2 regions of the Amedibacterium intestinale genome follow, and region 1 is predicted to be linked to the other one. Evidence: a T-box and tRNA genes for the amino acid it is inferred to sense, from the RefSeq annotation. Region 1 holds a T-box; the other holds one or more tRNA genes.
What was found. The T-box of region 1 lies ahead of cysS (cysteine--tRNA ligase). A T-box ahead of a tRNA ligase gene usually reads a tRNA of that ligase, here a tRNA-Cys.
Positions count from the first base shown of each region.

Region 2: it has a tRNA-Cys gene. The T-box ahead of cysS (cysteine--tRNA ligase) is inferred to sense a tRNA for this amino acid. The anticodon was not compared.

Region 1 is NZ_AP019711.1:1,473,595-1,489,659, reverse strand. Features, by position in the region: gene A9CBEGH2_RS07590 (hypothetical protein) at 1-129, shown strand, start outside; gene A9CBEGH2_RS07585 (hypothetical protein) at 188-847, shown strand; gene A9CBEGH2_RS07580 (ATP-dependent Clp protease proteolytic subunit) at 907-1,476, opposite strand; gene gap (type I glyceraldehyde-3-phosphate dehydrogenase) at 1,647-2,660, shown strand; gene A9CBEGH2_RS12350 (hypothetical protein) at 2,782-2,940, shown strand; T-box leader at 2,983-3,187, shown strand; gene cysS (cysteine--tRNA ligase) at 3,224-4,561, shown strand; gene A9CBEGH2_RS07565 (Mini-ribonuclease 3) at 4,561-4,947, shown strand; gene rlmB (23S rRNA (guanosine(2251)-2'-O)-methyltransferase RlmB) at 4,944-5,675, shown strand; gene A9CBEGH2_RS07555 (RNA polymerase sigma factor) at 5,685-6,257, shown strand; gene rpmG (50S ribosomal protein L33) at 6,311-6,460, shown strand; gene secE (preprotein translocase subunit SecE) at 6,474-6,650, shown strand; gene nusG (transcription termination/antitermination protein NusG) at 6,665-7,216, shown strand; gene A9CBEGH2_RS07535 (hypothetical protein) at 7,292-7,480, shown strand; gene A9CBEGH2_RS07530 (HAD-IIA family hydrolase) at 7,539-8,300, shown strand; gene eno (phosphopyruvate hydratase) at 8,395-9,693, shown strand; gene A9CBEGH2_RS07520 (IS1634 family transposase) at 9,882-11,624, opposite strand; gene secG (preprotein translocase subunit SecG) at 11,946-12,176, shown strand; gene rnr (ribonuclease R) at 12,274-14,472, shown strand; gene smpB (SsrA-binding protein SmpB) at 14,469-14,927, shown strand; RNA gene ssrA (transfer-messenger RNA) at 14,979-15,359, shown strand; gene A9CBEGH2_RS07495 (sporulation initiation factor Spo0A C-terminal domain-containing protein) at 15,608-15,979, shown strand; gene A9CBEGH2_RS07490 (aspartate/glutamate racemase family protein) at 16,021-16,065, opposite strand, start outside.
Region 2 is NZ_AP019711.1:1,139,141-1,155,205, forward strand. Features, by position in the region: gene A9CBEGH2_RS05905 (hypothetical protein) at 1-97, shown strand, start outside; gene A9CBEGH2_RS05910 (hypothetical protein) at 399-638, opposite strand; gene A9CBEGH2_RS05915 (metallophosphoesterase) at 934-1,779, opposite strand; gene rsmB (16S rRNA (cytosine(967)-C(5))-methyltransferase RsmB) at 1,867-3,111, opposite strand; gene A9CBEGH2_RS05925 (phosphatase PAP2 family protein) at 3,108-3,893, opposite strand; gene priA (replication restart helicase PriA) at 3,909-6,083, opposite strand; gene A9CBEGH2_RS05935 (DUF975 family protein) at 6,221-7,003, shown strand; gene A9CBEGH2_RS05940 (IS1182 family transposase) at 7,220-8,713, shown strand; gene A9CBEGH2_RS05945 (heavy-metal-associated domain-containing protein) at 8,840-9,046, opposite strand; gene A9CBEGH2_RS05950 (hypothetical protein) at 9,138-9,704, shown strand; gene A9CBEGH2_RS05955 (C39 family peptidase) at 9,928-10,692, opposite strand; gene A9CBEGH2_RS05960 (ABC transporter substrate-binding protein) at 10,965-12,044, opposite strand; tRNA gene A9CBEGH2_RS05965 (tRNA-Leu) at 12,734-12,821, shown strand; tRNA gene A9CBEGH2_RS05970 (tRNA-Cys) at 12,832-12,905, shown strand; tRNA gene A9CBEGH2_RS05975 (tRNA-Leu) at 13,007-13,094, shown strand; tRNA gene A9CBEGH2_RS05980 (tRNA-Cys) at 13,104-13,177, shown strand; gene A9CBEGH2_RS05985 (anaerobic ribonucleoside-triphosphate reductase activating protein) at 13,311-14,453, shown strand; gene A9CBEGH2_RS05990 (ribonucleoside triphosphate reductase) at 14,469-16,065, shown strand, end outside.

The DNA of each region.
Region 1 (16,065 bases):
CTGGTAATAAATGTAAAACAGCAGGGTTATACAGGTGTTGTTTTGTATCTGAACTATGCTTTTGCTGTGGCTTCAGTTTTTATGGCATTGTTTGAATTGTTTGCGTGTTTAACAAAAAACAAGAAATAAAAAATATAGGAATTATTTACTTAATGTTTTATATTTTTAAAAGATTGGATGGAAGAAAATGAAAAATTTATTGATTATACTGTTGTTTGTAGTTATATTAGCTTGTATTCCATTAGTGATGCGTAAGTTATCTTGGAATAAAATCGTAAAGGCTCTTGAAAAAGAAGATTTTAACAAATATTACAAATCAATTGACTCTTTTATGTGTAAAGTATCCTATTCTGCATTTGATAGAGAAAATATGCGTTTGTCAGGATATATGAGTGAAGGACGCAAAGATGATGTTGAAAATCAGTTTGCAATGATGAAAAATATGCGTGTAAAAGCAAAATACAAAATTGCTTTGGGGAATAGAGGGTTTTACTATTATTTAGAGCAGGGACGTGCAAAGAAAGCTCGTGATATGATTGATTTTGTTAAGGCAAATGGTGGAGAAAATGTTTGCAGGGATTTAGAAATGCAATATAGTATTCTTTTGAAGAAAGAAAGCAAATATATTGATGAGGTAAAACAGAAATTAGAAGCTTTGTGGGATGGAAAGACTCCTCTTGGTGATGATAAAAAAATGATTGTTGGTACATTTGAATATTTGATTGGTTTACAATACTCTTATGAAAATGATCGTGAAAATATGATGAAGTATTTTACCCCTGCATTGGAACATTGTAAGGGTACACCTTATGAAGATAATATCCACGAAATAATGAAGCGAGTTTAAAATCTCGCTTTTTTTATTTGAAAACTGTTTATGTAAGGTCTGAGGAAATTCAGACTTTTTTAAATGATGTGATCTATAATACCATAGACTTTCGCTTCATGGACGTTCATGAAATAATCTCTGTCGCAGTCTATTTGTATTTTTTCTTTTGGCTGGGAAGTCGTGTTACTTAAAATTTCATAGATGGTATCTTTCGTTCGGCTCATGTGTTTCATTGCGATTTCCATGTCTTTTGCCTGCCCTTGCATACCACCAAGAGGCTGGTGAATCATGACTTCTGCATGCTTTAAAGCACAGCGTTTTCCTTTTGTACCAGCAGCTAGTATTACAGCAGCCATGCTAGCGCATAAACCCATGCAGATAGTAGAGATTTCACATGGTATATATTGCATGATATCATAAATAGCAAGCCCTGCGGAAATACTTCCCCCATTGGAATTTATATAGATTTGGATAGGGTCTTTACTTAGGCTTGATAAGTATAAAAGCTGTGCACAGATACTGTTTGACATCGTATCATCAATTTCACCATTAAGTAAAATAATTCTTTTTTTTAAAAGACAAGAATATAAATCATACATATATTCTTTATCGTTACTTCTTTCTAAAATTGTAGGTACAACAACCATTGTTTTTCCTCCTTAATATGCTATATAGTATGCGATTTATCTCTTGTTTTATACCTATGTGAAAAAGTACTGGAAAAGAATTGAAAAAATGCATAAGTGAAAGAATTCTCAATTGACTTTTAGGTAAGAAGTTCGTATAATATTGGTGTTAATGAAGGAGGACTTTGAAAATGACAGTAAAAGTTGCTATTAATGGATTTGGACGTATCGGACGTCTTGCATTCAGACAGATGTTTGGAGCTGAAGGATATGAAGTAGTTGCTATCAATGACTTAACTTCTCCTGAAATGTTAGCTCACTTATTAAAATACGACTCTACACAGGGACGTTATGCATTAGCTGATACAGTAAAAGCTGGTGAAAAATCAATCACAGTTGATGGAAAAGAAATCACTATCTATGCTGAAGCAGATGCTAAAAACTTACCTTGGGGAGAACTAGGAGTAGACGTAGTACTTGAATGTACAGGTTTCTATACTTCTAAAGCAAAAGCTTCTGCTCACATCGAAGCAGGTGCTCGTAAAGTTGTTATTTCTGCACCAGCAGGAAACGACCTTCCAACAGTTGTTTACAACGTTAACCACGATGTATTAACTGCAGAAGATACAGTAATTTCAGCTGCATCTTGTACAACAAACTGCTTGGCTCCTATGGCTAAAGCATTAAATGATCTTGCTCCTATCCAGAGCGGTATCATGACTACAGTTCACGCTTATACAGGAGATCAGATGACTCTTGATGGACCTCAGAGAAAAGGTGACAAACGTCGTTCTCGTGCTGCTGCTTGCAACATCGTACCTAACTCTACAGGTGCTGCTAAAGCTATCGGTCTAGTTATTCCTGAATTGAACGGAAAACTTATCGGTTCTGCTCAGCGTGTTCCAACTCCTACAGGATCTACAACTATCTTAGTTGCTGTAGTTAAAGGAAAAGTTACAAAAGAAGAAATCAATGCTGCTATGAAAGCTGCTGCTACTGAATCTTTCGGATACACTGAAGAAGAATTAGTATCTAGCGATATCGTAGGTATGCGTTATGGTTCTCTATTCGATGCTACTCAGACTATGTGCATCGAAATGGAAGATGGAAATACTCAGGTACAGGTTGTATCTTGGTATGACAACGAAAACTCTTACACTAGCCAGATGGTTAGAACAATCAAATACTTCTCTGAATTGGCTTAATTCAAGATTTATTAGAGTGATACAAAAACCGGATGTATTTCCGGTTTTTTTGTGCTTGTTTTAGAAGTTTGCGTTTCAAAAGTTAGTAAAAAGGTATATACTAGTATTGTAGAGGTGGATTATGGCTGTAAAAGAAAAATTAACCAAAGAAGATACAGAAGAAAATGTAGATCCGTTAGATGCTGTATATATGGAAGATATGAAAAAAGCGGGTTTACAGGAAGAGTTTTTAAACCAGTTTTCTAAACTAATGAAGGAACTGGACGAAAAAGAAAAATAAGTTTGATAAGTTGAATTTTATGATAAAGGTTGATATACTATAACAAAACTGATGACAAAGGAAAAGTAGTCTTATTATGAGCAAATAGCGAATTCTGGATGGTGGAAGCAGATGTGTGAAGATAAGGTGAATGCCCCTTTGAGGGATTTTTCGATAACGTAGAGAAATACGTGGTATACAGCGTTAATGTATCTAGAGGTGGAAGCATTTTTCAAGTAAAGTGGAACCGCGCTGTGGCGTCTTTACAGTAAGTGCTTTTTTTATTTCTAAAGGAGGAAGATTTATGAAACTATTTAATAGTATGAGTCAAAAAATAGAGGAATTTAAGCCTATTACAGAAGGACAAGTAAGTATGTATGTATGCGGGCCTACGGTTTATAACTATCCACATATTGGAAACGCAAGACCAATTGTAGTATTTGATACGTTAAAACGTACATTTATGGCACTTGGATACAAGGTGAAAATGGTATCAAACTATACAGATGTAGATGATAAAATTATCAAAGTTGCGAAAGAATGCGGAATTAGTGAAAAGGAAGTAACGGAAAAATTTATAAAGGCTTATAATGATGATCGTTTAGCTCTTCATGCGATGATGCCGGATGCAGCACCAAAAGTTACAGAAACGATGGATGCCATTATTGCGTTTATTGATTTACTAGTAAAAAAAGAACATGCTTATGTGGTTGATGGGGATGTGTATTTTCGTGTAAGCAGTGTGGAAAACTATGGAAAATTAAGCAATCAGCAAATTGATGACTTAATGGTAGGTGCTCGTATTGATGAAAACAGCAAAAAGGAAAATCCATTGGACTTTACCTTGTGGAAACGTACAGAAGAGGGGATTAAATGGGAATCTCCTTGGTCTGTAGGAAGACCAGGCTGGCATACAGAATGTGTTGTTATGATCAACAAAGAGTTTGATGGGAACCATTTGATTGATATTCATGGTGGGGGAATGGATTTAAAATTTCCGCATCATGAAAATGAAATTGCACAGTCTAGAGCTGCTTATGAAACAGGAATTGCCAATTACTGGATTCACAATGGTATGGTAAATATTGATGGGGAAAAAATGAGTAAATCACTTGGCAATGTTATTTGGGCAAAAGATATGATTGAAAAAATCGGTGGAGATACTCTTCGCTGGCTGTTCTTATCCTCTCATTATCGCAGTCCTTTAAATATTAATGAAGAAGCAATCGAAACAGCTAAAAAAGAATTAAACAAAGTTAAAACACCTTTAAAACAAGCATATGTAAAAGCAGGTCTTGCAGGTGTAGATTTAAAAGAAGAGTATGATGTAGAAAGTTTTCATACATTCCTTACTGCAATGGAAGATGATTTGAATACACCGAATGCTTTTGCGGCTATTTTTGATGTGGTAAAACAGTTGAATCAAGTTGTACGTCAAAAAGAGATTGATTTTACTGCATTAGGATTAAAAGTAAATGCAGTTGAAAAAATGTTAGATGTATTAGGAATTGAAAATCATCGAATCGTTTTAAGTGAAGAAGATAAAAACTTGCATGCAGAGTGGAGAAATGCAGTTACGCAAAAAGATTTTGAACTTGCAGATAAATTCCGTGCGCAATTAATAGAGAAGGGGATTTTGTAATGCTTTTACAGGAGTATAATGGAACTTCTCTTGCTTATATGGGAGATGCTGTTATGTCACTGTTCGTAAGGGAAATGCTTTTATCAAAAGGATATCAAAAACCTAATGTTCTGCAGAAAAAAAGTGTGGAATGGGTAAGTGCAAAAGCACAGGCACGTTTTTTGGAAGTTTTGGAAACAGAAGGTTTTTTTACGGAGGAAGAATGGGGAATTGTTCTTCGCGGAAGAAATACGAATCCAAAAACGAAAGCGAAAAATGCAGATGTGATAACGTATCGCAAGTCAACCGGTTTAGAAGCAATCTTTGGCTGGCTGTATTTAAAACAGGACTATAAGCGTTTAAAAACTTTGTGGGAGCGCATTGTTGAGATAGGAGAGAAATCATGACACAATATGTATATGGGAAAAATGTCGTTCGCTCTCTTTTAGAAGATAACAAGAAGATTTATGAAATTCTTCTTGCAGATGGTATGAAAGATAAAGAGATTGAAGCATTGATACGACAAAGAAATATAAAACTAAGAGTTTTAGGAAGAAAGAAAATGGATCAGTTTCTAAATGCGACAAATCATCAGGGAATTGCAGCTAAAATTGACGATTACAAAACATATGAACTTGATGAGCTTTTAGAAAGTATACCAAAGGGAAAGACTCCATTGCTTGTTATGTTAGATGGATTGGAAGATCCTCATAATTTAGGGGCAATTCTTAGAACATGCGATTGTGTAGGAGTTGATGGAGTCATTATTGGAAAGCATCGAAATGTGAAACTAACACCAACAGTTGCGAAGGTTAGTACTGGTGCAATTGATACTGTAAAAGTAAGCATGGTAACAAATCTTGCACAAAGTATTAAGTATTTAAAAAAACAGGGTTATTGGGTTGTTGGTGCAGACTTGCATAACTCTCGGGACTATCGTGAAGGACAATACGATGTTCCACTTGTATTAGTAGTAGGAAGTGAAGGATTTGGAATTAGTCCATTAGTAGCGAAAAACTGTGATTACTGTGTTCGACTTCCTATGGAAGGAAGTGTTACTAGCTTGAATGCAAGTGTTGCGTGTGGTATTTTGTTATATCAAATATATAATGGAAGAAATCCAGTAGATTTCTAGGTGAAAAATATGAAAGCCAATGTTACAGAGTTTCTAGATAATGAATTATTGTATATGATTCATCAGGGAGATGAACAGGCTTTGCAAATTTTATTTAAAAAATATGAAATGAGAATATATATAATGATTTATCAATATATAGGAATAAACTCTGCTGAGCAGCAGGATAAGGAAGAAATGAAACAATTAGCGTATATTAAGCTAATGCAGGCAGTGAATTCTTTTCGAGAAGAGAAAATCACTAGTTTTGCGTATTTTTATCAGCAGATTTTAAAAAATGCCTTTGTAGATTATTTTAGAAATAAAAGCAGAGGAATATATACTGTTTCTTTACAAGAGTTAGAAGCTAAAGAGGGGGATAATGTTTATAAAGAGAATGAAACGGAAAAAGTATCTATAAATCAAGAAGAACTACAGTATTTGTTGAGGAAGAAAGGAATTCAATTAAAAAAGATTGAAATGAAAGTCTTGCATTTAAGATTGCAGGGATATTCATATCAGGAGATTTCATCCAGTTTGAATATTTCAAATCGACAAGTTGAATATATTTTAAGAAAATTACGTAATAAAAAGAATAATTGACTTCTTGAGGTGGTTTATGATAAAGTTATTAGGCAAAGAAAGAGGTGTTTTTCATGAGTGATAAAGTAATTTTGACATGCACCGAATGTCTTTCACGAAATTATACAACTACCAAAAATAAAAAAACGCATAATGAGCGTATTGAATTGAAAAAGTATTGTAAAAAATGTGGAAAGCATACTATTCATAAGGAAACGAAATAGGAGGGATGAGTGAATGAAATGGTTCAGTATTAATGGAATTCTAACAGAAATGAAAAGAATTCGTTGGCCAAAGGCAAAAGATTTGTTTCATGACAGCGGAATCTGTGTCGTTTTTGTGTTGTTTTTAGGAATTTTCTTTTTCCTTTGCCAACTTGTTTCTTCTGGCTTCCTTAAGTTAATTGGAATGTAGGAGGGAATTTCAAGATGGCTGAAGAAAATAAAAAACAATGGTATGTAGTTAATACATATGCCGGACATGAAAACAGAGTTAAAGAGAATTTGGAACGTCGTATTGAAACAATGGGTCTGCAGGATTTCTTGTTTCGTATCGTTGTAGCAGAAGAAAAAGAAATTGAATATAAAAACGGAAAAGAAGTTGAAAAAACAACGAATTTATTTAGCGGATACTTATTTGTAGAAATGATCATGACTGACGAAGCGTGGTATATTGTTCGTAATACACCTGGAGTTACTGGGTTTATCGGATCTAGTGGTGGAGGGGCAAAACCTTTCCCTGTCGCAGAAGAAGAAATGGAAAATATTTTACGCAAATTAGGAATTACTGATAAAAAAGTTCAGGTTGATTTCCAGGTAGGAGATCGTGTTCGTATCTTAAGCGGTGCTTTTTCTAACATAGAAGGAACTGTTGAAGAAATGGACGATGATAATCAGATTGCGGTAGTATTGACAATCCTGTTTGGTAGAGAGACACCAACAGAAGTTGGATATAGTGAACTAGAGAAAATTGAACTTTAAAAGGGACGAAAGTCCTTTTTATTTTGACAAAATATGCATTTTTTGTTTTTTATAATGATAGCAGGAAGTGAGCAAATGAAAGAAAGAGCAGGGATTATATTTGGAATTGGTGGTTGCTTTTTGCTGGTAAAACCATATTTTGATATGAAAGAAATACTGCCTGTTTTTGAAAAAATGATACATGAATGCTGGCCAATGTTATTGGTTATGATCGGAATGTTTCTTATAAAACCATCAAAAAAGCAAATGCGAAGAAAACGTTAATCTTGCATAAAGTTAAAGTTTTCGATAAGATGGTATCATAAGAAAGCAGGGGATTATTTTGAAAACATATTTGATTGATTTAGATGGTACCATGTATAGAGGAGATGGACAGATTGAAGGAGCAATACCTTTTATTGAAGAATTAATAAAAAGAAACCAGCCATTTTATTTTCTTACAAATAATTCGAAACGAACAAGAAAACAAAATGTAGAGCATATGGAAAAGGTTGGTTTTCATGGTATTAAAGAAGAGCACTTTTTTACATCTGCTATGGCGGCCGCTCGCTATGCGAAAAAACATATAGAGGGAAGAAATGCATATTATGTAGGACAGGATGGTCTGAAAGAAGCATTAGAAGAAAATGGTTTTATCCTAAGTGAAAAAAATGTGGGTGTTGTATTTGTGGGTTTAAATACGGAGGCTACTTATAAGGAGTATTCTAAAGCTTTAGGATATTTATTGAAAGGTGCAAAACTTATAGGTACAAACAATGATCGCATTTTGGCTCAAAAAGATGGCTTTAGCATTGGAAATGGTTCCATTGTGGCGATGTTTGAATATGCCAGTGGACAGGAAAGCCCAAAAATTGGAAAACCTCATGAAACGATTCTTTTAGAGGCTTTGGATTATTTTGATAAAACAAAGGAAGAAGTTATTTTGATTGGGGATAATTTGGAAACTGACATCTTGTTAGGAAATCGATGTGATATTGAAACTGTTTTTGTGACAAGTGGAGTTCATCAAAGAGAAGATATAGAAAAATTGGGCATACATCCAGATTACATTGTGGATAATCTTTGTGAATTATTAAAAGAGTAAGATATTTGTGAGAGAATTCGCAAAAGTTCTTTCTCTTTTTTTTGATATGTGCTATACTTTGAGTGTAATGTGAAGAATAAGGAGGACTATTCATATGTCAATTATTGTTGATGTACATGCAAGAGAAATTTTAGATTCTAGAGGGAATCCAACAATCGAAGTTGAAGTAAGAACTGCTAGTGGATTCTTCGGACGTGCTATGGTTCCAAGTGGAGCAAGTACTGGTGAGCGTGAAGCGTTAGAACTTCGTGACGGTGATAAAGCTCGTTTCTTAGGAAAAGGTGTTTTAAAAGCTGTAGATAACGTAAATAACGTTTTAGCTGACGTTGTTAGAGGAATGGATGTTACAAATCAGGCTGCTATCGATAAAGCATTGATTGAAGCTGATGGTACAAAAGATAAATCAAAATACGGAGCAAATGCTATTCTTGGTATTTCTTTAGCTGTAGCACATGCTGCTGCTGATTGCTATGGATTGCCATTATATCGTTACTTAGGAGGAATTAATGCAAAAACTCTTCCAGTTCCAATGATGAACGTATTGAATGGTGGTAGCCACGCTGACTCTTCAGTTGACTTCCAGGAATTCATGATCATGCCTGTAGGTGCTAAGAGCATTAAAGAAGCTATTCGTATGGGTGCTGAAACTTTCCATGCTTTGAAAAAAGTATTGAAAAACAAAGGACAGGTTACTGCTGTTGGTGATGAAGGTGGATTCGCTCCAAACTTGGAAGATAACGAAGCTCCTTTAAAATGTATCATGGAAGCTATCGAAGCTGCTGGATACAAACCAGGTGAAGAAATCTGCATTGCTATGGACGTAGCTGCTAGTGAATTCTATAATACTGAAACAGGTATGTATGAACTTACAAAATCTGGACAGGGAACAAAAACTACTGATGAAATGATCGCTTGGTACGATGAATTAGTAGAAAAATATCCAATCATCTCTATCGAAGATGGATTAGGTGAAAGAGATTGGGACGGATGGAAAAAACTTACTGAACACTTAGGTAAGAAAATCCAGTTGGTTGGAGATGACCTATACGTTACTAATCCTGCTATTCTTCAGGAAGGTATCGATAAAGACATCGCTAACTCTATCCTAATCAAAGTTAACCAGATCGGTACTTTAACTGAAACTTTCGATGCTATGGAACTAGCTAAGAAACACGGATATACTGCAGTAGTATCTCACCGTAGTGGAGAAACTGAAGACACTACAATTGCTGATATCGCAGTTGCATTCAATGCTGGTCAGATCAAAACTGGTTCAATGTCAAGAACAGATCGTATTGCTAAATACAACCAGTTGATTCGTATTGAAGAAGAATTAGGTGATGTTGCAGTATTCCAGGGAAAATCTGCATTCTATAACATCTACAAACACTAAGATATGATGTTTAAAGGTGCGCTTATGGCGCGCCTTTTTCGTTTCTTATGAAAAAACATAAAATAGGTTGTTTTTCTGAAGAGTGTTTGTTATACTATCTCGTCTTTGACAGTTAGAAAGCGAAAAAAGTGCATTAAAGACTTTAGAATTAAGCTTTTTTGCACTTTTTGTCTTTGTAACGAATTGTGCTATATATGATGTTCTTTTGTGTATTTGATAATATTTCTCATTGTGGATCGTTTTATTATTTCTCTGTCTGTTTCAAAACCAAACAACTCATGCAGTAAATCTGTTAAATCTGTTCGTGTGTAAGAAGGTATATATCCTAATCCTTCTTTTAATTTTGTTACGTTCATCTTTCTCAATGTATCTATTATTTGTTCAGATGTATATTTTTTCTCTAATTTATATTCTAATATTCGATATATCAGAAGGGACAAGAAACAAATCAGGAAATGCGCTTTGATCCTGTCTTCTCTTTGCAGATAGATTGGTCGTGCATCAAAATCCGTTTTCATTATTCTAAAGCACTCTTCGATCTGCCATCTGCGTTTGTTGATAGCGATGATCTCCGCTACATCACCTTCCATATCTGTGCTTACCGCATAGAAACCATCATACATTGCTTCTTTATCTATAGCCTCCTGATCGATTTCGTAGATTTCTTCTTCTGCTACTTCTCCATTCGCTGTGATGGAAGTCCTCTTTGTAAATCTGCTTGGATCATTCGGATTTTTTCTATTCTTTTTGATTTTTCCATTTTTACTTATCATGTTTTTTGCTCTGTCTATCTGCCCTTGTCTTATCTTTTCCTGATAAGCTTTATATTTTGGAGAATAGGTAACGATAAGAGTTTCCGATATCTTTTTAGATTCTATAGGTACTTCTTTATAATAGATGGATTCATATACCTCTGGGTCATTTTCATCAAGATCTTTCAAATCAATGAATGTGCTGCTTCCTACTTTTCGATATTGTTTCGTATTTAAAGCGATATCTCTATCTTCTTTCTTTAATTTTTTTAATGACTGTGTAATGACATAGGATCTTCCTCCTATATCATTGAACAGTTTGTTATTCTGTGATGCCAGTCCACTGTCTGAGCAGTAGATGAATTCGGAACAGTCGAAATCCTGAATAACTTTATGTTCTAATGGTTTCAAGGATTTCTGTTCGTTTTGATTTCCGGGAAAGATATCAAAAGCTAAAGGGAAACCATCTCCATCCATGAATAACCCCATGCCTACGATAGGATTTGGACGATGTTCTTTGCTTTTTCCGTATTTTTTAAGTTCATCTTCTTGTTCGATTTCAAAGTAATAGTTCGTACAGTCATAATAAAGAACTTTTGTGTTTCTTTTATGAAGAAAGTTAGAATTTCGATAAACTTCCGCCTGTATGTAATCAGATTCCTCGGCCAATATAGATAAGGAACGATAGATATCCTGTAATTTATACTTTGGCTGTTCCAGCAGAGAATGAGCGAAAGAGAAAGAAGAGCGTTTACTGGAAGGATATAGAACACGAGCGTAGACAAGATCGCAGAGGATGCGATGGATATCATATTCGAATTTATGATGATTCTTAATATTACGACAAATATTGTCAAAATGAAGATTGGAACAGATGGATTGAAGGAATAGGTAGCCAACATTAAATAACAAAACTTCATTTTTTTTGATTTTTTTGTCGCTAGAGAAAGGTATGAGAACAGGTGCAGTATCCTGTTGATGGGATAAAGTGTCCTTTTTAGCTTCAGAACGAGCCCATTCCAATAATTTTTCTTCATTATTATCAAATTGAGGAAGCAGGTCATTTAATCGACCAAGCTTTCTAAAAATGCGACTAGAAGTTTTACCATTGTTTTTGCGATAAGAACTCATAATATAAATGCTTTTGGAATTGCCAGTGCCATTGATTGCAACGTACATATTCATCACCCAATATAATAATAACACATATAGCACAATATAGCACATAATAGAACATAAAATTTGACAAAAAAAGTAAAAGAAAAGCGCCTGTTTAAAGCGCCATAGTAAATTTATGAAATTTTATATGTGTCAAACTCCCGAGTATTCCAGGGAAAATCTGCATTCTATAACATCTACAAACACTAAGATATGATGTTTAAAGGTGCGCTTATGGCGCGCCTTTTTCGTTTCTTATGAAAAAACATAAAATAGGTTGTTTTTCTGAAGAGTGTTTGTTATACTATTAAAGTACTTGATTACAGGAAAGGAGGACTATACATGGGCGTTTTAGAGATAGTTTTAATGATTTCAGCGGTCATATTAATAATACTCTCCTTATTGCAAAGCGGTAAATCAGATGGTCTGAGCGGAGCTTTTGGGGGAAGCGATGGATTAAACCTATTTGCAAATGTTAAAGAACGAGGATCTGAGAAAGTGATTTCCAATATTACACTTATTACAGGGATCGTATTCTTTGCTCTTGTAATTATTATCCGTATTATTAAATAAGGCCGCAATGGTCTTTTTTCTTTGCTTATTGTAATGGAAAGAAATAAGATGTGGTATAATGAATAAGAGATATTTGCCTTTGTTTGGAGGGATGAGAATGAAAAAGAAAATGGAAATATTAGATTTGCTGCATGATTCTTCTTATAAAGGAATGACTACAGCTGAGCTGTCTTGTTACTTTCAAATGGAAGACAGTGCCTCCTTTACAGAGTTGTTAAAATATTTGAATGAGCTAGAAGGAGAACGTTTAATTGCAAGAGATTCCAGGGAACGTTATTTTTTGAGTTCTCATTTAGGATATGTTACAGGAACATTGCGTGTGAATCCAAAAGGATTTGGTTTTGTAGATACAACGGACACAAGTTTTTATATTGCGAAAGAGGCGTTAGGCCTTGGAATGGACAAAGATATCGTATACGCGAAAAGCTGGACAAATAATGATGGCAGCGTAGAAGGAGAAGTTATTGATGTTATTGAACATCATATTACACATATTGTAGGTGTCGTAAAAATAAAAGAGGGAAGAAGGTATTTTTTACCGGATTCTCCTATTTTAAATCGAAGATTTAGAATTACTAATTATGAGGATTTTCATTTGGTCAATGATTCAAAAGTGTTGTTGAAGATTGATAGTTATGGTGCTACATTAAAATGTCATATTGAAAAAGAGATTGGATATAAATATGATCCGGGAATTGATATTTTAAGTGTACTTTTAGAAAAAGATATTAATCCAGAATTCAGTGATGCTGTCATGAAAGAAGTGATGCAGATTGAAGAAGCGGTACAAGATGAAGAATTAAGAAATCGTGAAGATTTACGTTCGTTATTGACAATTACTATTGATGGAGAAGATGCACGTGATTTGGATGATGCGATTTCTATTGAAAGAATACCAGAAGGATATCGACTGTATGTTCATATTGCAGATGTATCGTATTATGTAAGAGAAGGAAGCGAAATTGATAAGGAAGCATATCATCGTGGAACATCTGTTTATGTTGTTGATCGTGTAGTTCCTATGCTTCCACATGCATTATGCAATGGGATTTGTTCTTTAAATCCCCATGTTGATCGTTTGACTTTAACTTGTCAGATGGATATAAATCGCAAGGGAGATGTTATAAACTATAAAATTTTCCCAAGTGTTATTAACAGTAATGAAAGAATGACGTATACAAATGTTAATAAAATATTAGAAGGGGATGAAAAAGTCCAGAAACGCTATCCTTACCTTTTGGATATGTGTATTCAAATGAAAGTGTTATCCGATATCATTCGAAGACGCAGAGAAAAATTAGGGGCAATTGATTTTGATACAAGAGAGGCAAAAATTCTTGTTGATGAGAAAGGTAAACCTAAAGATATTGTTTTGCGTGAAAGAAAAGATGCAGAGCGTATGATCGAGGATTTTATGATTGCCGCAAATGAGACTGTTGCTACACATGCGAAATGGATGGAAATTCCATCGATGTATCGTGTGCATGAGCAGCCAGAACCAAAAAAGATACGCGAATTTGCCAGAGTAGCGAAAGTTTTAGGCTATACGTTTCAGGGGGGTATCCAAAATGTATATCCAATGCAGCTGCAAAGTCTTTTAAAAGAGGCGAAAGGGCAAGATAATTATTTTGTGCTTTCTAGTTTTATGTTAAGAAGTATGCAGAAAGCACGTTACGATAATCGCTGTTTAGGTCATTTTGGTTTAGCTTTGAAAGAATATTTACATTTTACTTCTCCTATTCGAAGGTATCCCGATTTAATTGTGCATCGTATGCTTAGAAAATATGTTTTCAATTCCAATACGAATACAGAAAAAATGAATAGTGATGAAAAATGGTGTGAAGAAGCTGCTATACAGGCAAGTGATCGTGAACGTAATGCCGTAGATGCAGAACGTGAAGTAGATGATATGAAGAAAGCAGAATATATGGAAAAATATGTAGGTTCTGTATTTGATGGCGTAGTCAGTGGAATTACAAAATTTGGAATGTTTGTTGAGCTGGAAAATACAGTAGAGGGATTGGTCCATATCGCAAGCTTGCAAGACGATTATTATCACTATGACGAAACTACACATTCCTTAATTGGAGAGCATACAGCAAAAGTATATCGCATGGGACAACATGTGCGTGTGAAATGTATAGGCGCCGATCGTTTTAAGCGAGAGGTAGATTTTGAAGTGCTGGTACAGAAATCCAAGAAAAAAAGTCCGCTATTAAAACAGCAAAATCGCTTAACTAAACAGGATAGAACTAGAAATCGAAGACGAAGAAAACGGAAAGGCGGAAGATTATGACATCTGGAAGAAAAGTGATTGCGTTTAATCGAAAAGCATCACATGAGTATTTTCTGGAAGATCGCTTTGAAGCTGGATTGGTTTTAAAAGGAACAGAAATAAAATCTATTCGAAAGGGACATGTCCAATTAAAAGATGCTTATATTAGTTTTACAAATGGGGAAGCATTTATTAAAGAAATGCATATTCCAGAATATGTATTTGGGAATCGCTTTAACCATGATGAAACAAGAATAAGAAAATTACTTCTGCATAAACTAGAAATACGAAAACTTCAGCAGAAAGTGAAATTGAAGGGATACACGGTGGTTCCAACTTCATTGTATTTAGAAAAAGGAAAAGCGAAACTGGAAATTGCACTTGCTAGAGGAAAAGATTTACATGATAAACGAAATGCGCAAAAAGAAAAAGATGCAAAACGCGAAATTGAAAAAGCAATGAAAAATCATTGGTAATGCATGTTGTAGTTTGCTTATAAATGTGGTAAACTACAACTGCTTGTATTTGGGGGTGTACTGGTTTCGACAGGGTTATGCTTGGTACAGATGGCAGTCGAATGGTTACGTAATAACCAATTAAATTTAAACGGAAAAACTAAATTAGCTAACATCTTTGGTGGAAACCAGAGAGTTGCTTTCGCTGCTTAATTAACCGACATAGGTTCGCAGCCGCCACTATCTTTTTCTCCTTTGATTAGATAGAAGAGCGCATAAGATGCAAAGGATAAGATAATCATTTGTCTATGAATGGTTATACGAAAAATTAAATAGACACCTCAGTAGGAGTGGTTCATGATTACCTGCTGAATATTTGTCATGAACTAAACTGTAGAAGTCTGTACGTGGGGCTGGTTCTGGACAGGGGTTCGACTCCCCTCACCTCCACCAATAAGTTATTTAAGCCTTTAAGTAAAGGCTTTTTTAATACTTTATAAGAAGACTGCTAACGAGTTCGCTAATGAAATTAGAGTAGGATATCTATGCTTTTTCAGAAAAGGCAGTAAATCTATACTTTTTATAGTTAAAATTAAAAAAATATTCAAAATCGACAAAATTAGATAAAAAGTGACAGACTTTTTAATTTTTTAGGTTTTAAATATTATTGCTTGATTATGAAAGGAAAGGATGAGAAAAGTATGGAAAAAGAAATAGAAAGGAAAAGCTTATATAGAAGGGTAACTTGTGAGTTACACAAGATAGGGACACCTGCACATATTAAAGGACACAATTATTTAAGAACAGCAATTATAAAAATGTATGAGGATGCTACCTATCATGGAAATATGATGAAAAGATTATATCCTGATGTTGCAGATGAGTATGAAACAAATGTTTCTTGTGTAGAAAGAGGAATTAGAAACGCAATTGAAGTAGCATGGAGTAGAGGGAATCTTGCTATATTAGAAGAAATTTTTGGGAATACGATAAGCTACTCTAAAACAAAACCAACCAATTCAGAATTTATTGCGATGATCGTAGATCGCCTGAAACTTGAAGATTTGGAATAAAAAAAATAGGAGTTATTTTCACAATGCTTGAAATATAACTCCTATTTTAAGTTTTTGTTAAAGTGTTTGATAATATTATTTGTACA
Region 2 (16,065 bases), 330 kb from region 1:
AGAAAGAAAAGCGTATTTGAACGATTTTCAAAACACAGAGAATATAAAAGCAGATAAAAATGATGAATATTTTATGTTGACCTTTATATTCGAATAATATTATTATAAGGTTGTTTTATAACATATTTTATAATTATTATGACTATATTCACGATATTTATCGTATATCTTTTCTTAACTTGACAAATAAGGGAAATTAAATTTTCTTTGAGAATCACAATACTATCTAATCTGAAAATTACTTCCTTTAGGTATATAAAATTATACAATAATTTTGATTACCTTTTATCAAAAGAAATTAAATCCACAAAAAAGGAGTGTTCGCTTCAAACGCACTCCTTTTTCCTTTTACATGGCTTGTTACAATATTTTTCTAATAGTAATGCAAACATAATGATTTAATCAATAGGCGTTATCCAAGGTAAGAGATATGTAAGGATGTCAAGAATTTTTCCAAATTTTTCACCTGATGCTTTTTCTTTGGCCACATATGCAATTTGGTCTCGGCTAAATCCTTCTTTTTCTAAATTTTCTACTTCTTCTTCAGTTAAATTTTCTTTAATTAGTTTCTCTCGTTCTTCTTCCTCAAACAAAGGCTTATTATTATTTTGAGGTGTCTCTGTTTCTGATTTTTTCATCTTTTCCTCCATTTCCCCACACTTAAAGTTGTGTGGACATAAATAGTTCATCCAAAATTTCTACATACTTATTTGTATTACCTATAGAAAGGTGACACCTTACAGAACATTCAAAGAAAGTAAGACATTATCTTAGATACTTATAAATCGTTTTTATTAATTCTATCATATCCGAAATTCCCAAAATTTATAGTATTATTTTATTCATCTTTCTATGATAAAATTAATTATATAGACCATCTTAACGAAAGAAGTGGAATTTGAACTCTTAAATACGTATGGAAGGCTATCAATATTACTTAGTTTGCAAATCTATCACAATGATTTCTGGTCGATTATTGATACGCAATGGAAGGATACTGTTTCCAAGTCCTCTGCTTACAATCATGGTAGTCTTTTCGTGCGTATATACACCACCATCATATTTTGGGAATAAACCTTGATTTGGTGCTACAATTCCTCCAAGAAAAGGAAGACGAATTTGTCCGCCATGCGCATGACCACTTAACACTAAATCTACCTGTGCATCTGCATATTTTAAAAATAATTCCGGTCGATGAGATAACAGAATCGTATAATCTTCACTCTTTTTATCAGACATCAAATTTTCAAGTGCTGTTTCTTTTGTATCAGTAAAAAGATAATCCGATGTAAAAGCAGGATCTTGTAACCCCATCAATGTTATACTTTCTTTACCTTTTTTCAGTATGGTTTTTTCATCTTCCAAAACAGTGATACCGAGCGCTTTCATTTTCTTCTTTAACGATTCATATTCAGAACTTGCAGCTTCATGATTGCCGTTTACATAATAACATGGAGCAATCTTTTGTGCTTTTTCCAAAAAATCCAATGCGATCGATACATTTGTTTTTCTAGAATCAATTAAATCTCCGCTAATCGCAATCATGTCTGGGTTTTCTTTATTGATCATGCTTAGCAGTTTTTCATTATCATCTCCAAACTGTGCATTATGCAAATCAGATAAATGTACAATACGATACCCTTGAAAAGAAGTGGGTATCTTTTTATTGGCAATGTTTATATGATGCATCTGCAATGCACTGTTTCCCCACCAAAGCCAAACACCTGTAACGATAACCATAACTACAGCCAACACTATTATCCATGTTCTTTTTTTCATATATTTCCTCCATTTTGGATATTATACATTATTCCTAAGGAAATTCTTTTAAGACTTTCTTAAATAAAAAGAAAAGAGGTTGCCCTCTTAACCTTTTCTTTGCATTTTTGCCATATAAAATCCATCGCTGTTGTATTCAAATGGGAAAATCGTTCTTTCTTCTAACAGTATAAAATCCTCATGTTCCTTTAAAAATTTCGCTACTTGTTTTTCATTTTCTTTTTTATTTAATGTACATGTTGAATAAACCAAAATACCACCTTGTTTTACTTTTGCAGATGCACATTGAAGAATACTTTGCTGCAAAGGAAGCAAAGTATCCATATCTTCACTTTTCATATGATATTTAATATCACTTTTTCTTGATAATACACCATATCCACTACATGGAACATCACATAAAACACGATCAAAATCTTCTTTCACTCCATCTAATACGGTCGCATCCATGCATTTTGCGTTTACAATCTTTACTCCTAGACGCTGCGCACTTTCTTCCATAAGTTTTACACGATGTTCATGAATATCTCCACAGATTAGTTCTCCTTTGTTTTCCATTAACTGTGCAATATGCATAGATTTTGTGCCTGGAGCTGCACATACATCTAAAATACTTTCCTTAGGTTTTGGATCTAGGACTTCTGCCACAAGCTGGCTTGCTTCATCTTGAATAGCCAGTTTTCCTTCCTTATACCAGGTTGTAGAAGCAATGGATGTTCCTTTATAAACAACTGCATATTTCGCCAGTTTTCCTTCTTCAAACATAGGATCTTTTAAAACTTCTTCTTTCGTTGTTTTTAAGGTATTCACTCGTGCACTTTGCGGTTTGGTTTCCATATTGCTGAAGCATATATTTTTACAGATTTCTTCTCCATACTGTGCTTTCCACATTTGTACGATCCACTCTGGATGGGAAGTTTCAAGTGCCAGTTTCTCCACAAAATTACCACTAATTTCCTTTTTTCCCTGCTTCATCACATTACGTAATATCGCATTTACCATATTTCCAACTTTTGCATGACTTTTTTTCTTTGCCAGCTCTACTGCATCATTGATAATCGCATAAGATGGTATTTTTTCCATAAACAAAAGCTGATATACGCTCATATCCAGCAATAATGCAATTTTATCATCTGGTTTACGCTTAACAAAATCACTCCACTCATATCGACATAAGCGTGCATTTTGAAGTGTTCCATAAATGATCATTGTCGCAAGTGAGCGGTCTGCTTCCTCTACACTATCCAAATGTTTACGTAAATATAAATTGCTGTATGTATTTTCTAAACAGATTGCACATAATGCCTCCCATGCAAATTCTCTAGCTTTCATAAATACCCTCTCTTTCGAAACCAGTAACGATATACTAAATACATCGTATACGTTATCATAAATCCAACTGCTGTATCACTTAAATAATGAGCTCCCTGTATCATTCTTGATATCGGCATTGCCAATAACAATCCCCAAATAAGAAAGAATTTCCATTTTGGCACTTTCTCATAGGGATTTTCCTTCCATTCCAGAAAACATAAGATAGCAGAGAATGCGGTTGTATGTCCACTGGGAAAAGAAACATTTCCGCTAAACAAACGAATCTGGTACCATGGTACAAACTGCAAAGCATGTTCCAATTGCCGATAGCGAATTCTTCCCCAAACCATTTTTATAACTGTTGTAAGAAGCATCGCACTTAACAAAACACACACATAAAACTGAAACCAGTGTATGCGACGCTTTATAAAATCATAGGAAAGCTGTTTTGTTAGTATATGTAGCAAAAACCATAAGACAATAGCCAATACAGCAACACCACTCCAAATAAACAGGTTATCATAAGATATCCAATATTTTTTTAAATCCCATAAAGCATAGATACATGTGATAAAACTAACTATTTCCCATAATTTATTTCGATAAAAACGTGCAAATATCGCAAAGGAAAAAGATACCATGACAATCAGCGGAAATAATGCGATCTTTTCAAAAAATATTCCGAAATAAGGCATCTTCTTATATAGAAAATCCGTAATTGTATAATCGTAAAATGTTCCAATCACTAATGCTAGGCATCCAATTGCATATGGAAGCCATATCCACTTTTTATTACTCATAAACCACTCTCCTTGTTAATCCAGCATATAAGGGGATAAATCTATATCCAGTCTTGCTTTTTGTTTTGTTTGTAAATGTTTATCATATACATCTTTTACATAATGTATTAAAAGCTGTTCATCTTTTCCTTTTAATAAAATACGGCAGCGCTCTTCATCACGTATCTTATGCAATTGGGCAGGTCCCAGTATTTTACAGTTTTCTTTTTTTGAAAGTATACGCATCGCTGCTTCTACACTTTGCTGTACATCCTGATTATTTTTGGAAGAAAAGACCATAGAAACCAGATAGCGATAAGGTGGATAGCCCGTTAGATGACGATACTGCATTTCCTGTTGAAAGAAAGATAAATAATCATGATGAGCAGCACATTGAATCGCATAATGATTGGGATCATATGCCTGTATGATAACTTCTCCTTTATATTCTCCTCTTCCACTTCTTCCACTTGCCTGTTCCAGCAAATCATACGTCATTTCCGCACTTCGATAATCGCTTCGATTCAACAAGGCATCTCCATTAACAATACCTACCAGTGTAACTTTTTCTATATCCAATCCTTTCGCAATCATCTGTGTCCCTAACAAGATATCTGCATGTCCTTCATCAAAACTTTTTAATAGATTTTCATGTGCATGTTTTCTTGTGGTTGTATCGGCATCCATACGCAAGATTCTAGCATCTGGAAATTTAATTTGGACAAATTCTTCTAATTTCTGTGTACCTAATCCCAAATATCTCCAGCTTGCTTCATGACAGTTTGGACAATGGGTTGGTACGTTCATAGAATAACCGCATGTATGACATTTTAACACTTTTTCTTCTTTGTGATAAGACATAGCAACATCACAATGTGGACACATCTGTACATAGCCGCAGGAAATACAGCGAAGAATAGGAGTATATCCCCTGCGATTCAATAAAAGAATGACTTGTTCTTTTTTTTGTAAACGATCATAGATAGCATCTAATAAAGCATCGCTTAGTAAATAGCTTTCCCCTTTCGCAACTGATTTACGCATTTCTACAATACGAACAGATGGAAAATTTCCATTGATACGATGTGGCATCTGCAAAAGAGCATACACCCCTTTATGTGCTCTGGCATACGATTCTAAAGATGGAGTAGCACTTGCCAGCAAGACTTTCGCATCATGATATTTTCCTCGATATATCGCAATATCCCGACAATGATATCTAGGCGTAGAGTCCTGCTTATAACTTGTATCATGTTCTTCATCCATAACGATCAATCCAAGACGATCAAAAGGCATAAAAACAGCACTTCTTGTCCCTACAACAATTTGTACCTTATGTTCTTTCACAAGCTGATACTGCTCATATTTTTCCTGTGCATTTAATCCTGAATGATAGATTGCCACATGTGCTCCAAAACGCTGTTTTACCCTTTTCACCATCTGCGGTGTTAAAGAAATTTCCGGCACAAGAAGTAAAACCTGTTTTCCTTTTTCAATTTCTTTGCTTGCCAGACGCAAAAAGACTTCTGTTTTTCCACTTCCTGTTACTCCATGTAGCAAAAATACACGATGATGCTTTTCCTGTTCCACCTGTGCAATTACTTTTTTCTGATCTTCCTGTAAGATAAACTCTTCTTCTTTATTTTTTTCTATATTTTCTAGAATAGCTTTCTTTTCTTTTTCAAATACTTCTACAAGACCTAATGCGATAAGTTTTTTACCTGGTATTTTCCATTTTTCATAAAAAACAGAACGAAGCATTTCTTTTTCTTTCTGTAAATCTTCATAGGCGCTTTGCTGTTTAGCAGTTAATTTAGTATCATTCTGCTTACATATTCTTACCCATGCTTCCATACGAATTGACCCATGTGTAGAACTTGGCTTTAACTTTGATGGAAGCATACATTGAAAACAGCTGATTTTAGGGGCAATATATCTTTGTGCCATCCAATTACCTAATTCATATAATTCCTCATTCAACAAAGGAAACTGATCAATTTGTGAGATGATAGGCTTTAGAGTGTAAGGAAAACGACGTACTTCCTCATCACTTATGTCCTCTACTTTTTCCACAAATCCAACGATAGTTTTAGAACCAAAAGGTACTTGTACACGCATACCGCGAGTTAATGTATATCCATCTGCACAATAAGTAAACGTATGGTCCAAATGATGAATTGGATGTTCCACAAATACATAAGCCAGTTTCAAACAATTACCCCCTTTTTTCGTATGCATATTATACCATGTTTTTTTATTTTCAACGCCTATTCTAAAGGATTATAAAAAAATAACAAAAGATATATAAGATATGATAGAATAAAGATAGATAAAAGGAGGAAGCTTTTATGTGGAATCGCAAACAATTAAAAAGCAATGCGAAAGCATTGATGAAACGCTCGTATTTAATGATGTTTCTTGCTAGTTTGATTATCATGGTTTTATCTGGAGATTTTAATACTACCTTTATTGAGACAAACTTTTCTGTTAATGTTCCCTATCAAGATATTACGATACAACTTCCTTTTTATGTAGATTGGTTATCTCCTGAAAAGTTCACATGGATTGTAAATAACTTTTTAAAAATTACTCTTATCACTTCCATCATCTCCATCATTTACACAATTTTCATCGCAAATCCTTTACGTATCGGTAAAGCTCGATTCTTTATATTGAATAGAGAACAAGAACCAAGTTTAAAAGAATTGTTTTCTATATTTGATGGGCAGTATTTAAATATCGTAAAAATTGCTTTCATTACAGATGTCAAAATCATCTTATGGTCACTTCTGCTTATTATTCCTGGAATTGTAAAGTCTTATGAATACAGCATGATTCCTTATATTCTGGCAGAGAATCCATCCTTAAGTACCAAAGAAGTATTCCAAAGAACTTATGAATTAACATCAAATAGAAAAATGGACTTATTTATTTTAGATTTATCATTTTTTGGATGGTTATTGCTGTGTGGATTAACGATGGGTATTGGCTTGGTATTCCTGCAACCATATATGGATGCCACCCAAGCAGAAGCGTATGCTTTTTTGAAAAAAGATAAAGATGGAAATGAAGAAAAAATACCAGGAGAAACCATTCTAGATAAGATGTCACATATCCCTGGAGCAGAATAAAGCAGATGTATGTTTTATCTTCAAAACAGATTTATATTTAAAGCACTTTTCATGAGTGCTCAGACTGTTGACAAAGGTGTCGACAGTCTATTTTTTATATGATAGAATAAAAGAGGCAAAAAGATTCCTATTTTACCCAAAAACATATGGTTCTTTTTGCCTTTTATAATGCTCAAAATGGTATAATAAAAGTGGGTAAAATAGGAGTGATTACATATGGCAATGACAAAAAGAAATGGAAAAAATGATACTATCATACTGAATACAATAGAAGAATTAGTACCACAGGATCATGATGTTAGAATGCTGGAAAGCTGTATCGACTGGAATTTTATCTACCCTCTTGTAGAAAATCTTTACAGTGATGTTGGAAGACCAAGCATAGATCCTGTGGTTCTTTTTAAAATGATCTTCATCAATATTATTTTCGGAATAGATTCAATGAGAAAGACTTGTAAAGAAATACAAGTAAATCTTGCATATCGCTGGTTTCTAGGAATCTCCATGGATGAAAGGGTGCCAAATTATTCTACCTGGAGTCAAAATTATATCCGAAGATATAGTAACAGCGAAGTATTTGAAAAAATATTTGATCAGATATTGAAACAGGCAATCTCTTATGGCTTTGTAGATATGGAAACTGTATATGGAGACTCCACACATCAAAAGGCAAATGCGAATAAAAACAAGTATACAGATGAAGAAGTTGAAATCATGAAGAAAATATATGAAAACGATCTGCTGGATGAGATAAACAAAGATCGCGAGGAACATGGGAAAAAGCCGATAAAATCAAATGAAAAGGAAGAACTGAATTTCGATGAGGAAACAGGAAAGCTGAAAAGGGACATACAAACAAAGCATATCAAAATCAGTAAAACAGATTCGGAGAGTGGCTGTTTCCATAAAGGTGAAAAAGAAAAATGTTTTGCTTATTCACATCAAACATTTTGCGATAGAAATGGATTTGTACTGGCAAGCGTATGTGTTGCGGGAAACGTACATGACAGCGTGTCTTTCTTTTCAGCGTATAAAGTATTAAACGATAAATATATGGATCAAATAAAAAATGTATGTCTGGATGCGGGCTATATAACACCGGCAATATGTAAGACGGTATTAGAAAATGGGCAAAAAATGTATGCGCCTTATAAAAGACCAATGACAAAGAAAGGATATTATAAGAAGTACGAGTATGTATATGATGAAGGATATGACTGTTATCTGTGTCCAAATAATAAGGTGCTTTCATACAGCACGACAAACAAGCTTGGATATAAAGAATACAAATCAAATCCAAAGGATTGTGAGAACTGTCCTTTAAGAGGAAGATGTACATCATCAAAGAACTTTCAGAAAGTAGTGACACGTCATGTATGGGAGGAATACCGGGAGGAGGTAATGGATGAGATAAGACATACACCGGAATGGAAAGAAATCTATCCAAGGCGTAAAGAAAGCATAGAGAGGGTGTTCGCAGACTGTAAAGAACATCACACGTTGAGATATACCAGGTTAAGAGGGCTACAAAAAAATCAGCATCAGTCGCTGATGATTTTTGCGTGTTATAATCTAAAAAGAATGTCCAGATGGAGGTGGAAAAACCTCTCTAAAACTGCACAAAATCTAATAAAAAGCACAATTTTAAATTATTTTAAGAAAAAAGAAAAGCGATACTTGTTTATAAGTACCACTTTGTCAACAATCTGAGCACTTTTCATGAGTGCTTTTCTTTATTATTACACCATGATAAATATATAAAAAAACTGTAAAACAAATTTTCCTGCTTAGGGTACATCTTTGTTTTACAGAATATATTTTGTTATGGATATCTGCTTACATAACATCGTATCCACAATCTTCAATTGTTTCCTGAATCTTTCTTGCATCAAGCAAGCTTTCATCATAAATAACTTCTACTTTTTCTTCTTTGTGATCGGCATGACACTCGTTTGCACCAGATAAAGCTAAAACTGCTTTTGTAACACGAGATTCACATCCTCCACACATCATACCTTTTACATTATATACAATTGTTTTCATAATAGCACCTCCTGTAAAAATATTTTATCACAGACTTCTATTTTCGTATATTTATTTGCCAGCGTTACACGCTATAACCAGGAGGTTTATCATGAAACTAAAATTACTATTCTTATGTTTGTTATTAAGCATTCAGCCCCTGCAGGCCAAATCAAATGAAAGTTATCTTATTGTAAGCAAAGATATGCCTTTTAGTATTATAGCTGTCATAGACAATAAAGAACATGTTACTATGCATATCGTACCCGACCAGCTGATTCTGCCTTATAAGCAATCTACTATACAAGTAAAAGACACAAAAATTACGCAACAATTTAAAGAACTGCTGGAAACAACTTTTCATTTATCTGTAAATCATATCGTTCAATTAAATTTAAAAAATATTTCTGAAGATATGAACGTCCCTTATACAAAAGAGAAGGTTTCCTCTTTTTCTTCCCTGTGTGATTATTTTAAACAGGTAAAAGATCATGTTCGCATACAGAATGTACTGCATTATAGTGATTACTTAAAGAGTAATATGAAAATAAGCGATTATTATGATTTATATAAAGTTTTTAAAAAAGAAAATATAAAATTTGATTATAGCTATCTAAACTACATAATAGAAGAAAACTTTTATCTTCCACTAGATTTAACATTTCATAAAAAGGATTAATATATTCCTTTGAATTTCCAAGGTAAAGAAAGTGAATATCAATTCTAAACTTTATTTACTAAGACCAGTCAATTGTAACAGTTTAGAAGAAATTATCTTTTTAAATAGGATAAAAAAGGCGTTTTTGAACTCTTGTTCATACGCCTTTTTATAGTAACTGAAATTACAACATAATCATATGCAATTTCAATTTATAATGTTGTTTCTTGAATATATAGACAATTTATTCAGGTTCTACTGCGATAAACAAATGATCTCTTTCATCAATGTTATAGTTTTTTTCAAAGAAATCATACATTGTCCAGTTATAATAAAAGCGTTCAGCAGGAATGATTCCATATCCATCTTGATTATGATCGGTAGTATCATAAGAATCCGCAACAATGATCACATCGTCTTGCGTAGTTTCTGTTCCTAAATCATCATAGCCTATAATCGTCTGCCAATGACCTCCCCAGTCATTCCATGCCACCATGACAGGGATACCTTTTTCTAAATATTGACGAATCATATCTAGATTTATTTTTTCACTTGCCTCTTCTTCAGAATAATCGTAGGTTGAATGAATTTTCATTCCTCCAACACCCTCAAAAATATTAATCATTGATCGTAAACTAGTTGCTTCTGCTTCTAATTTATTTGTACGAAAATTCGCAAGTGATTCTTCTGTATAACTTCCTAATTTATCATAATAATTCAAAACCATCAATGCACTGTCAACACCACAACTCCATTCAGATGACTGCTGCAATGTTTTGAAATTACTTAAAATAGTCAATGAATCTGTTGATTTCATATTATAAAAATCTGGGTGTGCATAATAAATAGAGTCTTCATGATCGCCATCTCTTTCAACACTATCTGCACCATCTTCTTTTGATAAATCAATCGGATTATTAATTTTCATTTCATCACTCATATTAACTTTGGCAGAACCACAGCCAGTCAATACAGCTGTAGATAATAACATTAAAAATAATTTTTTCATTAACTTACCCCTCTCACATATAGAACTCTTGTAACTGCTGATTATATTGATAGTATTCAATTTTTATCAGATTTATGTAGCTTTCTTTAGCATATTTTAATACTCTTATTGATTCTACAAATATGTGCTCATAAACTGAGATTTTAACCCGCAATAAGACTGATTTTGTCATCAAATCAGCAATGACCTGCTAAATACCAGCATATTTCAAAGAATCGATTTTATCTATTTGCTGGAATTTCTCAATAATGTCTTCATTTCTTTCAACATCGTTAAGAATTACTTGCGATAACTTTTACTTTACTAAATAATTCAGAAATAGTTTTTCTTGTTTTATCATCATATTTAAATACTTCATCATTTTTATTTCCAGTTCTTGGAATGTACGCATTGATACCTTCATAATCTCCACCTTCACCAGATAGTTCTTCCATAACTTCTTTATTTGGAGAAGTATATCCTACCTCGCTGGAATTATCCATTGCACCTTCATAGCTGGATACAAAGTTAATAAATTCATGAGCTAGTTCTGGATTTTTCGCATTCTTAGGAATGACCATTGCATCACTCCACAAGTTTGTACCTGTTTCTGGCATATAGAATCCCATATTTTCATTTTCACTCATAACATAAGCTGCATCTCCAGAATAAATTAATCCTAAAGCTTTTCTTCCCTGTGCCATGTTATCAATGATCTCATCCGTAACAATTTCAGGCTCCATCGTTTCTACACATTTTACAAGCCATTCATATGCCTCGTTCAATTCTTTATCATTCGATGTGTTCATAGAGTATCCAAGAGCTTTTAAAGCCATCATAAAGCTGTCACGTTCAGAATCATATAAGTAAATATCCCCTTTGTATTTTGTATCAAGGAAGATATTGAACCCTTCTTTTTCCAAATCTTTGATATCCACTTTGGTTTTATCATAAACAATACCAACCGTTCCCCAGAAATATGGAACAGAATAATCATTGTTTGGATCATATGGCAAACCTTTAATACCATCTACAAGTAAGTCCATACAGTTTAATTTACTCTTATCAAGTTTTTGGATTTTATCCTCACTGATCAATCTTTCAATCATATAATCACTTGGCACAAGAACATCATAGCTTTCACCGCTGTCGATTTTAATGTACATTTGTTCATTGGATTCAAAGTTGTCCATAACAACTTTCGCACCTGTTTGTTTTTCAAACATAGGAATGACTTCCTGCCCTGTATATTCTCCCCAGTTATACACATAAAGGGTTTGCCCGGCATATTTTTTATCCTCGTTACTAGAAGCGCATCCAGCCATCCCAAACAGCAGACTTACTGCCATGAAACATGTAAAAAATTTCTTCATTGTAAAACCTCCCCGATGATTCATATTACTAAACTTTTAGTTTCATAAAACGAACAAGCATAATTATACACATTTTATTTTTTTGCACAATACCTTTTTTTGGTATCCAAAATAGCGAAATGAATAAAAAAAGATGCTAAAAAAAGAAACAGAAAGATCAGCGTTATCCTTATTATATATAGGACTATTTTTGAGTTTTAAAAATATGTGATTTTTTGTCTTTTTTGTTTATTTATACTAAACAAAAAATTTTATATTTTTTTCGAAAAAAATAAGAATTTTCTTTGCACTTTTCAGATTTTTTAGATTTAACTTATAAATAACATACTAGAAAAATGATTCCAGCACTTAAATCAAGTACTATTTTTCGTAAAGATTTATATAATTTAAGAAACTTTATCGCTGTTCATCTCACATTAAAACCATATTCCTTTTACAACGATTAAACAAAATAAAACATATCTTTAATCAAAAATATCATAACGATATCACTTATGAATATGAAATTTATTTTATCAATACAATTGAATAATAGGATCATACCAATAAGAAGCAAATACAAAATAGTATTTTTCTAACTTAAATAATTCTGATTTTCAAAATACAATTCATATGGAAACTTTAAATATAAATTTTTTTAAAAAAAAGCTTGCAATTCCTGAGATATATTATATAATATACGAGCACGAGGGGTCGTGGCGAAATAGGCAGACGCAACGGACTTAAAATCCGTTGGGAGTTAATCCCGTGCGGGTTCAAGTCCCGCCGTCCCCACCATTTTTTTTATGGTTCCGTAGCCAAGTGGTAAGGCAATAGACTGCAACTCTGTGATCATCGGTTCAAATCCGATCGGAACCTCCATTTTGATTAGTATGACACGAAACGAAAGTTTCGTGTTTTTGTTATATTCTTAAAAAAAAGCTTGCAATTTTTCAGATATGTTATATAATAAACGAGCACGAGGGGTCGTGGCGAAATAGGCAGACGCAACGGACTTAAAATCCGTTGGGAGTTAATCCCGTGCGGGTTCAAGTCCCGCCGTCCCCACCATTTTTTTATGGTTCCGTAGCCAAGTGGTAAGGCAATAGACTGCAACTCTGTGATCATCGGTTCAAATCCGATCGGAACCTCCATTTTGATTAGTATGACACGAAACGAAAGTTTCGTGTTTTTTTACATTCTTTACATTTCTTTCTTCTATTGTATGTGCGTATTGTGTGTGCTATAATGCAATTAGTTGAAAGCTCAACCAATTGAGGTGATAACATGGATAAAAATAATTATTTTTTAATCAACATTTCCCTCTTGCATCGATGCGGGCAAAAATACTATGATAAACTTTTGAGCGATACAAACATAAATGCTTCTCAGGTCCCCTTTCTAATTCTGATATATGAAAACGAGGGAATCAGCATGCAGGAACTTGCAGCACGTGGCTGTTTCGATAAAGGCACCATTACAAAAAGCATTCAGAAATTAGAAGAAAACGGCTATGTGCAAAGTGTTCCAAGTTTTACAGATAAGCGGATTCGAAATTTATATACAAGTGAAAAAGCAAAGAACATCATACCTCAAATTTATATGATACGCAAACAGTGGTGGGAGCGTTTAACCGCAGGTTTAGACACCAGTCAACAAGAACAATTTTCTTTCTTATTAAATGAAATCAGCGAGAAAGCAAGAACTTATAACGAGGCAGATGAAAAGCAATCACTTCCTATCTTCGGAATTCAAAAATTAACGCTTCTAGATTATCCTTCAAAGATGGCTTCTACTTTATTTTGCGGAGGCTGTAATATGCGATGTCCGTTCTGTCATAACAAAGGCCTTGTATTTTTAGATGAGACAATGCAGAAATTAGATAACGATGACATTCTTTCTTTTTTAAGAAAAAGAAAAAACATCTTAGAAGGAGTATGTATCAGTGGCGGTGAACCACTTCTTCATGATACTTTAGAGCCATTTTTACGTATTCTTAAATCCTTTGGATACTCCATCAAATTAGATACAAATGGAAGTTTTCCTGAACGTTTAAAAGATTTGATTGAAAAAGGTTTGGTTGATTATGTTGCCATGGATATAAAAAACTGCATATCCCGTTATGAGGAAACGTGTGGTGTTAGTGATTTTGATGTTACACCAGTAAAAGAAAGTGTTTCTTATCTTATGGAACATCGTATTCCCTATGAATTTCGCACAACACTTGTAAAGGAATTTCATGATGAAAAAGCCATTCAAGAAATTGGTGAGTGGTTAAAAGGAGCAGACCACTATTATCTTCAAAACTTCAAAAATTCTTCCAGCGTCATTCAAAGCGGACTACATAGTTTTGAACCAGATGAACTATATGCATTTAAAAAAATTTTAGAGGAAACTATACAGCAAGTAGATATTAGAGGAATTGATTAGAGAGGAGCAATGTATATGTATCGGGTTATTAAAAGAGATGGAAAAATTGTAGATTTTAATATTTCAAAAATTACACAGGCAATCACCAAAGCTTTTACTTCTGTAGAAAAGCCATATCATCCAGATGTTATTGATATGCTGGCAATTCGTGTTACCAGTGATTTTGCGAACAAGATTCACGATAACAAGATTTCTGTGGAAGATATTCAGGATAGTGTGGAAAATGTTTTAATACAGGCTGATTATGCAGATGTTGCGAAATCGTATATTTTATATAGAAAACAAAGAGAAAAAGTGCGTAATATGAAATCTACGATTTTAGATTACAAAGAACTTGTGAACAGCTATGTTAATGCGACCGATTGGCGTGTAAAAGAAAACTCTACGGTTACCTATTCTGTTGGCGGTCTTATCTTAAATAACAGTGGGGCTATTACCGCAAACTACTGGTTATCTGAAATTTATGATACTGAAATTGCCAACGCCCACAAAAGCGGTGATATGCATATCCATGATTTAAGCATGTTAACAGGATATTGTGCAGGCTGGTCATTAAAACAGCTAATACAGGAAGGTTTAGGGGGAGTAGAAGGCAAGATTACCTCAAAGCCTGCAAAACATTTAGCTACTTTATGTAACCAGATGGTTAATTTTTTAGGTATCATGCAGAATGAATGGGCTGGAGCGCAGGCATTTTCTTCCTTTGACACTTATCTTGCCCCTTTTATTAAAGTTGATCAATTAGATTATGAACAAGTTAAAAAATGTATAGAGTCCTTTATATATGGTGTAAATACACCAAGTCGCTGGGGTACGCAGGCACCTTTTTCCAACATTACACTTGATTGGGTCGTACCTGCAGACTTAGCAAACCAGCCTTGTATTGTTGGTGGAAAAGAAATGGATTTCACATATAAAGACTGTAAAAAAGAAATGGATATGGTCAACAAGGCATTTATTGAAGTCATGCTGGAAGGAGATGCAAATGGAAGAGGATTCCAATATCCAATTCCTACCTACTCTATCACTTCTGATTTTGACTGGTCAGAAACAGAAAACAATCGTCTTTTATTTGAAATGACTGCAAAATATGGTACTCCTTATTTTTCTAACTACATTAACAGCGATATGGAACCAAGCGATGTACGAAGCATGTGCTGTCGATTACGTTTGGATTTAAGAGAGTTACGAAAAAAATCTGGAGGATATTTTGGAAGTGGAGAAAGTACAGGTTCCATTGGGGTTGTTACGATCAATCTGCCACGTATCGCATATTTAGCAGAGAATAAACAAGACTTTTATGTTCGATTGGATCGTTTAATGGATATTGCGGCACGTTCTTTAAAAATTAAGCGAGATGTTGTAAGCAAACTTCTTAAAGAAGGTTTATATCCTTATACAAAACGTTATTTAGGTAGCTTCTCCAATCACTTCTCTACGATTGGTCTTATTGGGATGAATGAAGCCGGTTTAAATGCGAAATGGCTGAGAAAAGACTTAACCCATGTAGAAACACAAGAATTTGCGAAAGAAGTCTTAAATCACATGCGTGATCGTCTTGTATTGTATCAAGAACAGTATGGTGATTTATACAATCTAGAGGCAACACCTG